DNA from 2 places in the Kitasatospora sp. NPDC088548 genome. Region 2 is predicted to be linked to the other one. Evidence: riboswitches for the same ligand, from Rfam matches in the RefSeq annotation. Region 2 holds a riboswitch; the other holds the start of a gene.
The links. Region 2 has a riboswitch for S-adenosylmethionine ahead of ACIP82_RS25585 (aminotransferase class V-fold PLP-dependent enzyme). Riboswitches for the same ligand answer to the same signal wherever they lie in the genome.
Positions count from the first base shown of each region.

Region 1: it holds a riboswitch for S-adenosylmethionine, as region 2 does, so the genes downstream of both, thrC (threonine synthase) here and ACIP82_RS25585 (aminotransferase class V-fold PLP-dependent enzyme) in region 2, are expected to answer to the same signal.

Region 1 covers NZ_JBIVMI010000010.1:75,336-80,518, forward strand. The annotation lists gene otsB (trehalose-phosphatase) at 1-586, shown strand, start outside; gene ACIP82_RS15225 (trehalose-6-phosphate synthase) at 570-2,039, opposite strand; gene ACIP82_RS15230 (glucosyl-3-phosphoglycerate synthase) at 2,080-3,120, opposite strand; SAM riboswitch class I at 3,270-3,402, shown strand; gene thrC (threonine synthase) at 3,420-4,706, shown strand; gene ACIP82_RS15240 (ubiquitin-like small modifier protein 1) at 4,735-5,013, shown strand.
Region 2 covers NZ_JBIVMI010000022.1:2,348-7,530, reverse strand. The annotation lists gene ACIP82_RS25595 (rhomboid family intramembrane serine protease) at 1-667, shown strand, start outside; gene ACIP82_RS25590 (Lrp/AsnC ligand binding domain-containing protein) at 709-990, shown strand; gene ACIP82_RS25585 (aminotransferase class V-fold PLP-dependent enzyme) at 999-2,363, opposite strand; SAM riboswitch class IV at 2,415-2,532, opposite strand; gene trpD (anthranilate phosphoribosyltransferase) at 2,651-3,727, opposite strand; gene ACIP82_RS25575 (hypothetical protein) at 3,856-4,281, opposite strand; gene ACIP82_RS25570 (heme-copper oxidase subunit III) at 4,675-5,183, shown strand, end outside.

The DNA.
Region 1 (5,183 bases), on a different contig from region 2:
CGGCGGGTTGGCGGCGGTCGACGGGCTGGTGGTGCTGGGGCACTACGGCGCCGAGCGCTGGGAGGCCGGAGAGGTCACGGCGCCGCCGGTGCACCCGGGGGTGGCGGGGGTGCGGACGGCGCTGCCGGACGTGCTGGCGGGGGCCGGGGCGCCGGCCGGGACCTGGGTGGAGGACAAGGGCCGCTCGCTGGCGGTGCACACCCGGCGCACCGGGGCACCGGAGGAGGCGTTCGAACTGCTGCGGGCACCGGTGGCGGCCCTGGCCGCCGAGTACGGGCTGGTGGTGGAGCCGGGCCGGCTGGTGCTGGAGCTGCGGCCACCGGGGGTGGACAAGGGCGCCGCGCTGACCGGCTTCCTGCGGGAGCGGGCCGCCCGGTCGGTGCTGTACGCCGGGGACGATCTGGGCGATGTGGCGGCCTACGCGGCGGTGGAGAAGCTGCGCGGGGAGGGGCTGGCCGGGCTGCTGGTGTGCAGCGGGACGACCGTCCGCGAGCTCGCCGACCGGGCCGACCTGGTGGTCCCGGGCCCGGCCGGCGTGGTGGAGCTGCTGGCGGCGCTGGGGGAGGAGCTCAGCCGAGCGCGTTGAGCTGGTCGAGGAACCACTGCTGGGGCGGCAGGGCGGTCGCGGCGGCGGCGAGGCGCTTGGTGCGGTCGGCGCGTTCGTCGGCGGGCATGGTGAGCCCGGCGTGCAGGGCGTCGGCGGTGGCGATGATGTCGTACGGGTTGACGGTGATCGCGTCGTCGGCGAGTTCGGCGTACGCGCCGGCCTCGCGGGAGAGGACCAGGGCGCAGCCGTGGTCGGAGACCACCGGGACCTCCTTGGCGACCAGGTTCATGCCGTCCCGGATCGGGTTGACGAGGGCCACGTCGGCCAGCCGGTAGGCGGCCAGGGAACGCGGGAAGTCGTCGTCGACGTGCAGGATCAGCGGCTGCCAGGTGGGGGTGGCGAACTCGTCGTTGATCTCCTGGGCCAGCCGCCGGACCTCGGCGGTGTAGGCCCGGTACTCGGCGAGGTCGGTGCGCGAGGGGTAGGCGAAGGCGACGTGCACGACCCGGTCGTGCCACTCGGGGCGGGTGCGCAGCAGGTGCCGGTAGGCGAGCAGGCCGCGGACGATGTTCTTGCTCAGTTCGGTGCGGTCCACCCGGACGACGGTGCGCCGGTCGCCGACGGCCTCACGGAGGGCGGCGAGGCGCTCGTCGACGTCCGGGCGGTGGGCGCGGTCGCGCAGGAAGTCGGCGTCGGCGCCGAGGCCGTGGACGCCGAGGAACGTGGTGCGGCCGTCGTGGGTGACCGTGAGGGCGGTCCGGTCGACGGTGGCGCCGAGCAGCGCCTCGCAGCAGTCGGCGAAGGCCAGGGCCCAGCGGCGGGTGAGGAAGCCGGCCCGGTCGGCGCCGAGGATCCCGGTGAGGACGGCGGCCGCGACATCGTCGGGAAGCAGCCGGAAGTACTCGGGCGGGGCCCACGGGGTGTGCGAGAAGTGGCCGATCCGCAGGTCGGGTCGGGCCGCGCGGAGCAGGGCGGGGACGAGGGACAGGTGGTAGTCCTGCACCAGGACCGCGGCGCCGGGGGCCGCCTCGGCGGCGAGGGCGTCGGCGAAGGCGGCGTTGTAGGCCAGGTAGGCCTGCCACTCGGTGCGGAAGCCGGCGTCGAAGGCGGGGGCGGTGGGGGTGGCGTACAGCAGGTGGTGGACGAACCAGAGGGTGGAGTTGGCGACCCCGTTGTAGGCCCGGGCGAAGGTCTCCGGATCTATGTCCAGCATCCGGACGGCCTGTCCGCCGACGTCGTGGCCGGCCAGGTCGAGGCGGCCGTGCGGGGCCTCCGCGGCGGCCCGGCGGTCGGCGTCGCCGAGGGCGGCGCAGACCCAGACGGCGCTGGGGTCGGCGATGGCGGAGAGCCCGGAGACCAGGCCGCCGCCGCCCCGGCGGAGGGTCAGCGTGTCGTCGTCCGCGGTGCTGAACGACACCGGTCCCCGGTTGGAGGCCACCAGTACGGGGGCGGTGCCGGTCGGACTCGAACGTTCGGTCGTGAGATCGCCCATGGTTGGTACGTTGCCGGGGGCCAGGGTCGGCAAACCCCGGTCAGTGCGGCAGGTGGCGGCTCACGTACTCGGGGACGGTGTGCATCGGGGGCCGTTCCAGGCCGGTGACCGGGTGGGTGTGGGCGGTGAAGGCACGGGTTTCCGGGTCGCGGGTGAACTGGGTGAGCAGCGGGTGCACCAGGTCGGCGGAGGCCTTGAGGCGGTGGGTGCGGTCGAGGCGTTCCAGGGCCGTGCGGTAGATGGTGGCGGCCATCCGGCCGAGCGCCTGGCCGTCCTGGTGGCGGTGGTGGCGCACGCCCACGTCCACCTGGGCCAGGGCGTCCAGACCGGCGGTCTCCAGGGCGTCGACCAGCAGGCCGAGCTCGACGCCGTAGCCGGTCGGGAACGGCAGCCGTTCGAGGAGCGAGCGGCGGGCCGCGTACTCGCCGCCGAGGGGCTGGACGAAGCCGGCCAGCTCCGGCCAGTGCAGGTTGAGCAGCGGGCGGGCGACCAGCTCGGTGACCCGGCCGCCGCCGGAGGGGACGACCGCGCCGCCCGCGTCGGACGGGCCGCTCGACGGCACTTCGAGCGGCCGGTCGTACATGGCCTTGACCAGCTGGATGTCGGGTTCGGTGAGCAGCGGGCCGATGATGCCGGAGACGAAGGCCGGGTCGAACTCGCGCAGGTCGGCGTCGACGAAGCAGACGATCTCGCCGCTGGTGACCAGCAGGGAGCGCCAGAGCACCTCGCCCTTGCCGGGGGCGGCGGGCAGCCGGGGCAGGATGTCGTCACGGTGCACCACCCGGGCGCCGGCCCCGGCGGCGACCGCGGCGGTGGCGTCGGTGGAGCCGGAGTCGACCACGACGAGTTCGTCGACCAGCGGGAGGCGCTCCATCAGCTCGCGGCGGACGGTGCGGACGATGTCGCCGACGGTGGCCTCCTCGTCCAGCGCGGGCAGGACCACGCTGACGGTGCCCGCCCGGCCCGCCGCCCGTTTGGCGTCCAGCAGCGTGCCGACCGGGCGGTCGGCCGCGCTCCAGGAGCGGCGGCGCAGCCAGGACGCCGCCTGCGGAAGGAGCGCGGGGGTCGGTTCGGCGGGCACGGGTCTCTCCTCGGCGGGTTCGGGTGGGACGGGGCATCTCGCGTGGCGGACGGTCCCGTTCGGGGTTGACGCCTTCGGATACAGTCTTCGTACAGCGATCGGACCTTCGCACGCCGGGGTCACCGCTGAGCAGGACCACAACTTCACAGAGCTCATCCAGAGGGACTGAGGGAACGGCCCGTTGACGTCCCGGCAACCTTCTCGCGCGGCTGTCGTACAGGCCCGGCGGGACAGGTGCCAATTCCGGCCTGTGGCGCGACCGCGTCACGGGGAAGATGAGGAGAGAGGCCTCCGCCATCATGGCTATCGACACCGCCGCACCCGCATCCCTCACCGTTGACCTCGGCCCCGCCGCCGCGCTGTCCTGTCGGGAGTGCGGCACCCGCTTTCCGCTCGGTCCGAGCTTCGCCTGCCTGGAGTGCTTCGGGCCGCTGGAGATCGCGTACGACTTCGGCGGCGAGGCCGCCGAGGACCTGCGCAAGCGGATCGAGGCCGGCCCGGCGTCGATCTGGCGCTACGCTCCGCTGCTGCCCGTTCCGGCCGATGTCGCCGGGAAGCCCAACCTGAACCCGGGCTGGACCCCGCTGGTGAAGGCCGACAACCTGGGCCGTGAGCTGGGCTTCACCGCTCAGCTGCACATCAAGGACGACTCGGGCAACCCCACCCACTCGTTCAAGGACCGCGTGGTGGCCTGCGCCATCGAGGCGGCCCGCGCGTTCGGCTTCACCACGCTGTCCTGCTCGTCCACCGGCAACCTGGCCGGCGCGGTGGGTGCGGCGGCGGCCCGGGCCGGATTCAAGTCCTGCGTGTTCATCCCGCACGACCTGGAGCAGGGCAAGGTCGTGATGGCCGGGGTCTACGGCGGCGAGCTGGTCGGCATCGAGGGCAACTACGACGACGTCAACCGCTTCTGTTCGGAGCTGATCGGCGACCCGGCCGGCGAGGGCTGGGGCTTCGTGAACGTCAACCTCCGCCCGTACTACGGCGAGGGCTCCAAGACGCTGGCGTACGAGATCTGCGAGCAGCTCGGCTGGCGGCTGCCGGAGCAGATCGTCATCCCGATCGCCTCGGGCTCCCAGCTCACCAAGATCGACAAGGGGCTGCAGGAGCTGATCAGGCTCGGTCTGGTCGAGGACCGGCCGTACCGGATCTTCGGGGCGCAGGCGGCCGGCTGCTCGCCGGTGTCGGCCGCGTTCAAGGCCGGCCGGGACGTGATCCGCCCGGTCAAGCCGGACACCATCGCCAAGTCGCTGGCGATCGGCAACCCGGCCGACGGCCCGTACGTGCTGGACATCGCCCGCCGCACCGGCGGCGCGGTCGAGGACGTCACCGACGCCGAGGTGGTGGCCGCGATCAAGCTGCTGGCCCGCACCGAGGGCATCTTCGCCGAGACCGCGGGCGGGGTGACCGTCGGCGTGCTGAAGAAGCTCGTCGAGACCGGGCAGCTGGACCCGGCCAAGGAGACCGTCGCGATCAACACCGGCGACGGCCTGAAGACCCTGGACGCCGTCTCCGACTCCGGCATGACCACCGTCATCCGCCCGACGCTGGAGTCCTTCCGCGACGCCGGCCTCGCCTCCGCCTGACCACCACCCCGCTAGGAGAGCCCCCGCCATGAGCGCCAACGTCCGCATTCCCACCATCCTGCGCACCTACACCGGCGGCTCCGCCGAGGTCGCCGCCGAGGGTGCCACCCTGGGCGATGTCATCGCCGACCTCGACAAGAACCACCCGGGCATCGCCGCCCGCGTCCTGGACGACGCCGGCAAGCTGCGCCGCTTCGTGAACGTCTACGTCAACGACGACGACGTGCGGTTCGCGGAGGGGCTGGCGACCGAGATCAAGGACGGCGCGAGCGTGTCGATCATCCCGGCGGTGGCCGGCGGCTGCTGAGCCCGTCCGCCGCTCTTCCCGGCCGGCCGTTCCCGCGTACGGAATTCCGAATTCCGTACGCGGGGGCGGCCGGCCGCATTTCGGCGGGAATATTTCCGGGTCCAGTCGGAGTAGAGTGTCGCTCGGCTGGGAACAGGGCTCCCCTTCCCCTTTCACCGGCGCCCGAATCC
Region 2 (5,183 bases):
GGCCGCCGGGCTCAACCCGCTCTACGGCCGCGGCCAGGCCAGGGTCTGCGCGGAGCAGCGGTACGAGCAGCGCTGGGGCGCGGTACCGGCCGAGCTGCTGGCCGGCCGCCCGCTGACCGCCGGACAGCTGGCCGAGGCCCCCGACCCGGCGCCCGGCTGCCCGGCCGCCCCGACCCCGGGCAAGCACCCGGCCCTGTCCGTGCTCAGCGCGCTCTTCCTGCACGCCGGCTGGCTTCACCTGCTGGGCAACCTGCTCTTCCTCTACGTCTTCGGCCCCACCGTGGAGAAGCGGATGGGCCGGGCCCGCTTCGCCGTCTTCTATCTGGCGGCCGGCAGCCTGGCCACCTACGGCTTCGCACTGGCCCAGGCGCACTCGCCCGGCTCGACCACGGTGCTGATCGGCGCCTCGGGGGCGATCTCGGCGGCGCTGGGCTGCTATCTGCGGCTCCACCCGCGGGCCCGGGTGACCACGCTCGTCCCGCTGCTGCTCTTCCTGCCGCTGCGGTTCCCGGCCTGGCTGGTGCTCGGGCTCTGGTTCGCCCTGCAGTGGTGGTCGGTCCACTCGGCCGGCCCCGGCGTCGCCTACCTGGTCCATGTCATCGGGTTCTCGGCCGGCTTCCTGTACGCCTGCACACCGGCCGGCCGCCCCCCGCGACGGCCCGTCTGACGCCCGATACCCTGGCGGCACCCCACAAAGGAGCCCGAACAGTGATCACCGCCATCGTCCTGATCAAGACCAGCGTCGACCGCATCCCGGAGATCGCCGAGGCGATCGCGGCCATCGAAGGCGTCAGCGAGGTCTACTCGGTCACCGGCGGCTACGACCTGGTGGCGATGGTGCGGGTGCGGCGGCACGACGACCTGGCCGAGGTCATCCCCGGCCGGCTGAACAAGGTCCCGGGGGTGGCCCACACCGAGACCCAGATCGCCTTCCGCACCTACTCCCAGCACGACCTGGAAGCCGCCTTCGCCCTCGGCCTGGACGAATAGCGGGACGATCAGCCCGCGCGGCGCGTGTCCGCGACGCAGCGGCCGCCCTCGTTGCGGTAGTTCCAGGCCGCCCCGTCCGTGACCAGCTCGCGGACGGCGGTCAGAAAGCGGTCGATGTGCTCGTCCGGGGTGCCGGCGCCGAAGCTGACCCGGATCGCGTTGAGGCTTCGCTCGCCCGGCAGCGACGGCTCGGGCGCACCGCACTCGGACGGCGCGACGTCCTCGTCGCCGAGCAGGGTGCGGACCAGCGGGTGCGCGCAGAACAGGCCGTCCCGCACGCCGATGCCGTACTCGGCGGAGAGCGCGGCCGAGAAGTGCGAGCTGTTCCAGCCCTGGACCACGAAGGAGAGCACGCCCACCCGGGCCGAGTCGGCGCCGAACAGGTTCAGCACCTTCACCTGCGGGACGTCCGCCAGGCCCGCCTTCAGCCGGGCGATCAGCTGCTGCTCCCGGGCCTCCAACGCGTCGAAACCGGCCTCGGTCAGCGCCCGGCAGGCCGAGGCGATGGAGTAGACACCGATCACGTTCGGCGAACCGGCCTCGTGGCGGGCCGGGCCGGTGTGCCACTGGACGGCCACCGAGCCGTCGGCCTCCCGGGCCACGGTCCGGGTGGCACCGCCGCCGGCCAGGTACGGCTCTGCCGCGTCCAGCCAGTCGGCTCGGCCGGCCAGCACCCCGGCGCCGAACGGCGCGTACAGCTTGTGGCCGGAGAAGGCGATCCAGTCCACGCCCAGCTCGCGCACCGAGACCCGGTGGTGCGGGGCGAGCTGGGCGGCGTCCAGCACCACCCGGGCGCCGTGCCGGTGGGCGGTCGCGGTGAGCTCGGCGACCGGCCACAGCTCACCGGTGACGTTGGAGGCGCCGGTGACACAGAGCAGCTTGGGGCCCTCGGGCGCCTCGGCCAGCGCGGCGTCCAGGGCGGCGACCGCCTCGGCGTGCGAGCGCGGGGCGCGCAGGTAGCTGACCGCCAGGCCGGCGTGGCGCCAGGGCAGCAGCGAGGCGTGGTGCTCGGTCTCGAAGGCGAACACCCGGGTGCCGGCCGGGACGGCCCCGGCGAGCAGGTTGAGCGAGTCGGTGGTGGCCCGGGTGAAGACCACCTGGTCACCCTCGCGCAGGTCGAGGAACTCGCCGACGGTGCGGCGGCTCTGCTCGAACAGGTCGGTGGAGAGCTGGGAGAGGTAGCCGGCGCCGCGGTGCACGCTGCCGTAGTAGGGGGCGTAGGCGGCGACGTCGTCCCAGACCCGCTGGAGCGCCGGGGAGCTGGCCGCGTAGTCGAGCGCCGCGTAGGTGACCTTCTCGCCACTGACCAGCGGGACCTGAACGTCCTGACCGAGGACGGCGAGCGGGGCGCAGATTTCGGTGGAGAGGGACATGGGAATGCACTCCTTCTGGGTCCAGGACCCCGGGAGTGCGTGTCGTCCGGGTGTCCGCGCTTGCCACCCGGACGGTTTGCCGCGTGACCCGGTCCTCACCCAGGGCACCCCGCCACGGACGGAGGGTTGCCGGACAGCCAGCTGGGGCTTTGCGCTGTCACTCATGACCTGGCGAAGACTCTAGGTCGCGCCCGCCGGGCGGTCAAACACGGTTTCACCATCCGGACACCCCGCGAAGACGCCGAAGGGCCGGTGGCGACCCGCCGCCACCGGCCCCAACTGCCTTCTCACGCCCGGGCGGTGGCCTCCGACCAGCGCTTCAGGACGTCCTGCGCCGCGCCCGAGTCGATGGCCTCGGCGGCCCGCTCGATCCCGGCCGCCAGCTGCTCGGCGAGCGGGGCACCGGTCAGCTCCAGCGCCACCAGCGCGGCCGCCGTGTTGAGCAGGACGGCGTCCCGCACCGGCCCGTGCTCCCCCGCCAGCAGCCGACGGGCGACCTCCGCGTTGTACGCCGCGTCCGCCCCGCGCAGCGCCTCGATGCCGACCAGTTCGATGCCGACCTGGCGCGGGTCGAAGGACTCCTCGGTGACGACACCGTCGCGCACGATCCAGACCTGCGAGGTGGTGGAGATGGTCAGCTCGTCCAGACCGTCGTCGCCCCGGAAGACCAGGGCGTTCGAGCCGCGCTGCGCCAGCACCCCGGCGATCAGCCCGGCCAGCCGGGTGTCGAAGCAGCCGATCGCGTGCGAGGTCACCCTGGCCGGGTTGGTCAGCGGGCCGAGGATGTTGAACGCCGTCGGCACCCCGAGGTCGCGCCGCGCCGGGGCGGCGTGCCGCATCGCCGGGTGGAACTTGGCGGCGAAACAGAAGGTGAGCCCGACCTCCTCCGCCACCTCGGCGACCCGGCGCGCGGAGAGGTCGAGGCCGATGCCGAGCTTCTCCAGCACGTCGGAGGAGCCGCTGGCCGAGGAGGAGGCCCGGTTGCCGTGCTTCACCACCTTGGCGCCGGCCGCGGCCGCGACGATCGCCGACATGGTGGAGATGTTGACGGTCTTGGCGCGGTCGCCGCCGGTGCCGACGATGTCGACGGCCGGGCCGGGGATGTCCAGCGGCTCGGCGTGCGCGTACATCGAGTCCACCAGGCCGGAGATCTCGTCGACCGTCTCGCCCTTGGCCCGCAGCGCCACCATGAAGCCGGCCACCTGGACCGGGGAGGCCTCGCCGCTCATGATCCGGTCCATCGCCCAGGCGGTGGCCGACCGGCTCAGGTGCTCGCCCCTCAGCAGCGCCGACAGGATGTCCGGCCAGGTGCGGACCACCTGCGCGGGGTCGTTGCCGCCGTTCGCAGGGTGCACGTTCACCATGGCTGACTCCAGCTCTTGTCGGTTCCCCGGGGTCGGGGACATCCGTAGGAATGGAATCAGCCTATCGAGCGGCGAGGTCCCCCGGTCCGCCCCGGCACCCGCCTTCTCTAGGAGTGAGACGGCACCGCTCAGCGGGCGACCGGCGCCCGCTTCTCCAGCCGGGCGCGGAGCAGGGTGGCGGCGGACTCGGCCAGCGCCACCGGGTCCACCGGGCGGGAGATCGCCGCGTCCGCCCGGCTCCAGGCGGCGAGCCAGGAGTCCTGCGGCCGTCCGATCAGCACCAGCACCGGCGGGCAGCCGTAGATCTCGTCCTTCAGCTGCCGCCCGAGGCCGAGCCCGCCGGCCGGCACCGCCTCGCCGTCCAGGATGCAGAGGTCCACCCCGCCCTTCTCCAGCGCCTTGAGCACGGCAGGGGTCGTCGCGCACTCCAGGTAGGACAGCTCCGGCAGATCCTCGGCGGGCCGGCGGCCGAGCGCCGTCAGCACCTGCTCGCGGGTGTTGCGGTCGTGGCTGTAGACGAGAACGGTGAGCGTCTCGTCGGTCTTGTACGCCATGGGCCCTGCTCCCTCAAGTGTGATCCGGACCACGTTCGCCTGATCCGGATGCTACTCCCGATCACCTGCCGCCGGTCCCTGCCGCGCGATCCCTTCTCAAGCCGCCGCGCCCACGACTCACCCAGTCGGAGGACGGCCCGTCACCCCAGACCTCGCAGTCACCCGTACGGTCGACACGGCGGTCCCTCCTTTACTCCCCACCCACCCCCGAACCATGCAGCGACACGCAGGGCAACAGGGTCGAAGGGGCCTTCGAAGAACCGTCAGAAAAGGGACACGCCGCTGCTCAGCCGCCATCCGGACGCCCCGTCGGCCCCCGGGGGGGCATACCGCACGCACCGGACACTCCGAGGGACACCCCCCGGCGTGAAGACGGAATAAGGGACCGACATAATGTCCGTCGTGGCGACAGCAACAGCAGTAGAAACCGGGCACGCGCACGGATCGGTCAACCGGCCGAACATGGTCAGCGTCGGAACGATCGTCTGGCTCAGTTCCGAGTTGATGTTCTTCGCGGCCCTCTTCGCGATGTACTTCACGCTCCGCTCCGTCAAGGGAGCCGAGTTCTGGAGCGAGAAGGCGCACGCCCTCAACGTGCCCTTCTCCTCGGTCAACACCACGATCCTGGTGCTCTCCTCGCTGACCTGCCAGCTCGGCGTGTTCGCCGCCGAGCGCGGGGACGTGAAGAAGCTCCGCTCGTGGTTCGTCATCACCTTCGTGATGGGCGCGATCTTCATCGGCGGCCAGATCTTCGAGTACACCGAGCTGGTCAAGAAGGACGGCCTCTCGCTGTCCTCGGACCCGTACGGCACGGTGTTCTACCTGACCACCGGCTTCCACGGTCTGCACGTGACGGGTGGTCTGATCGCCTTCCTGCTGGTCCTGGGACGGACGTACGCAGC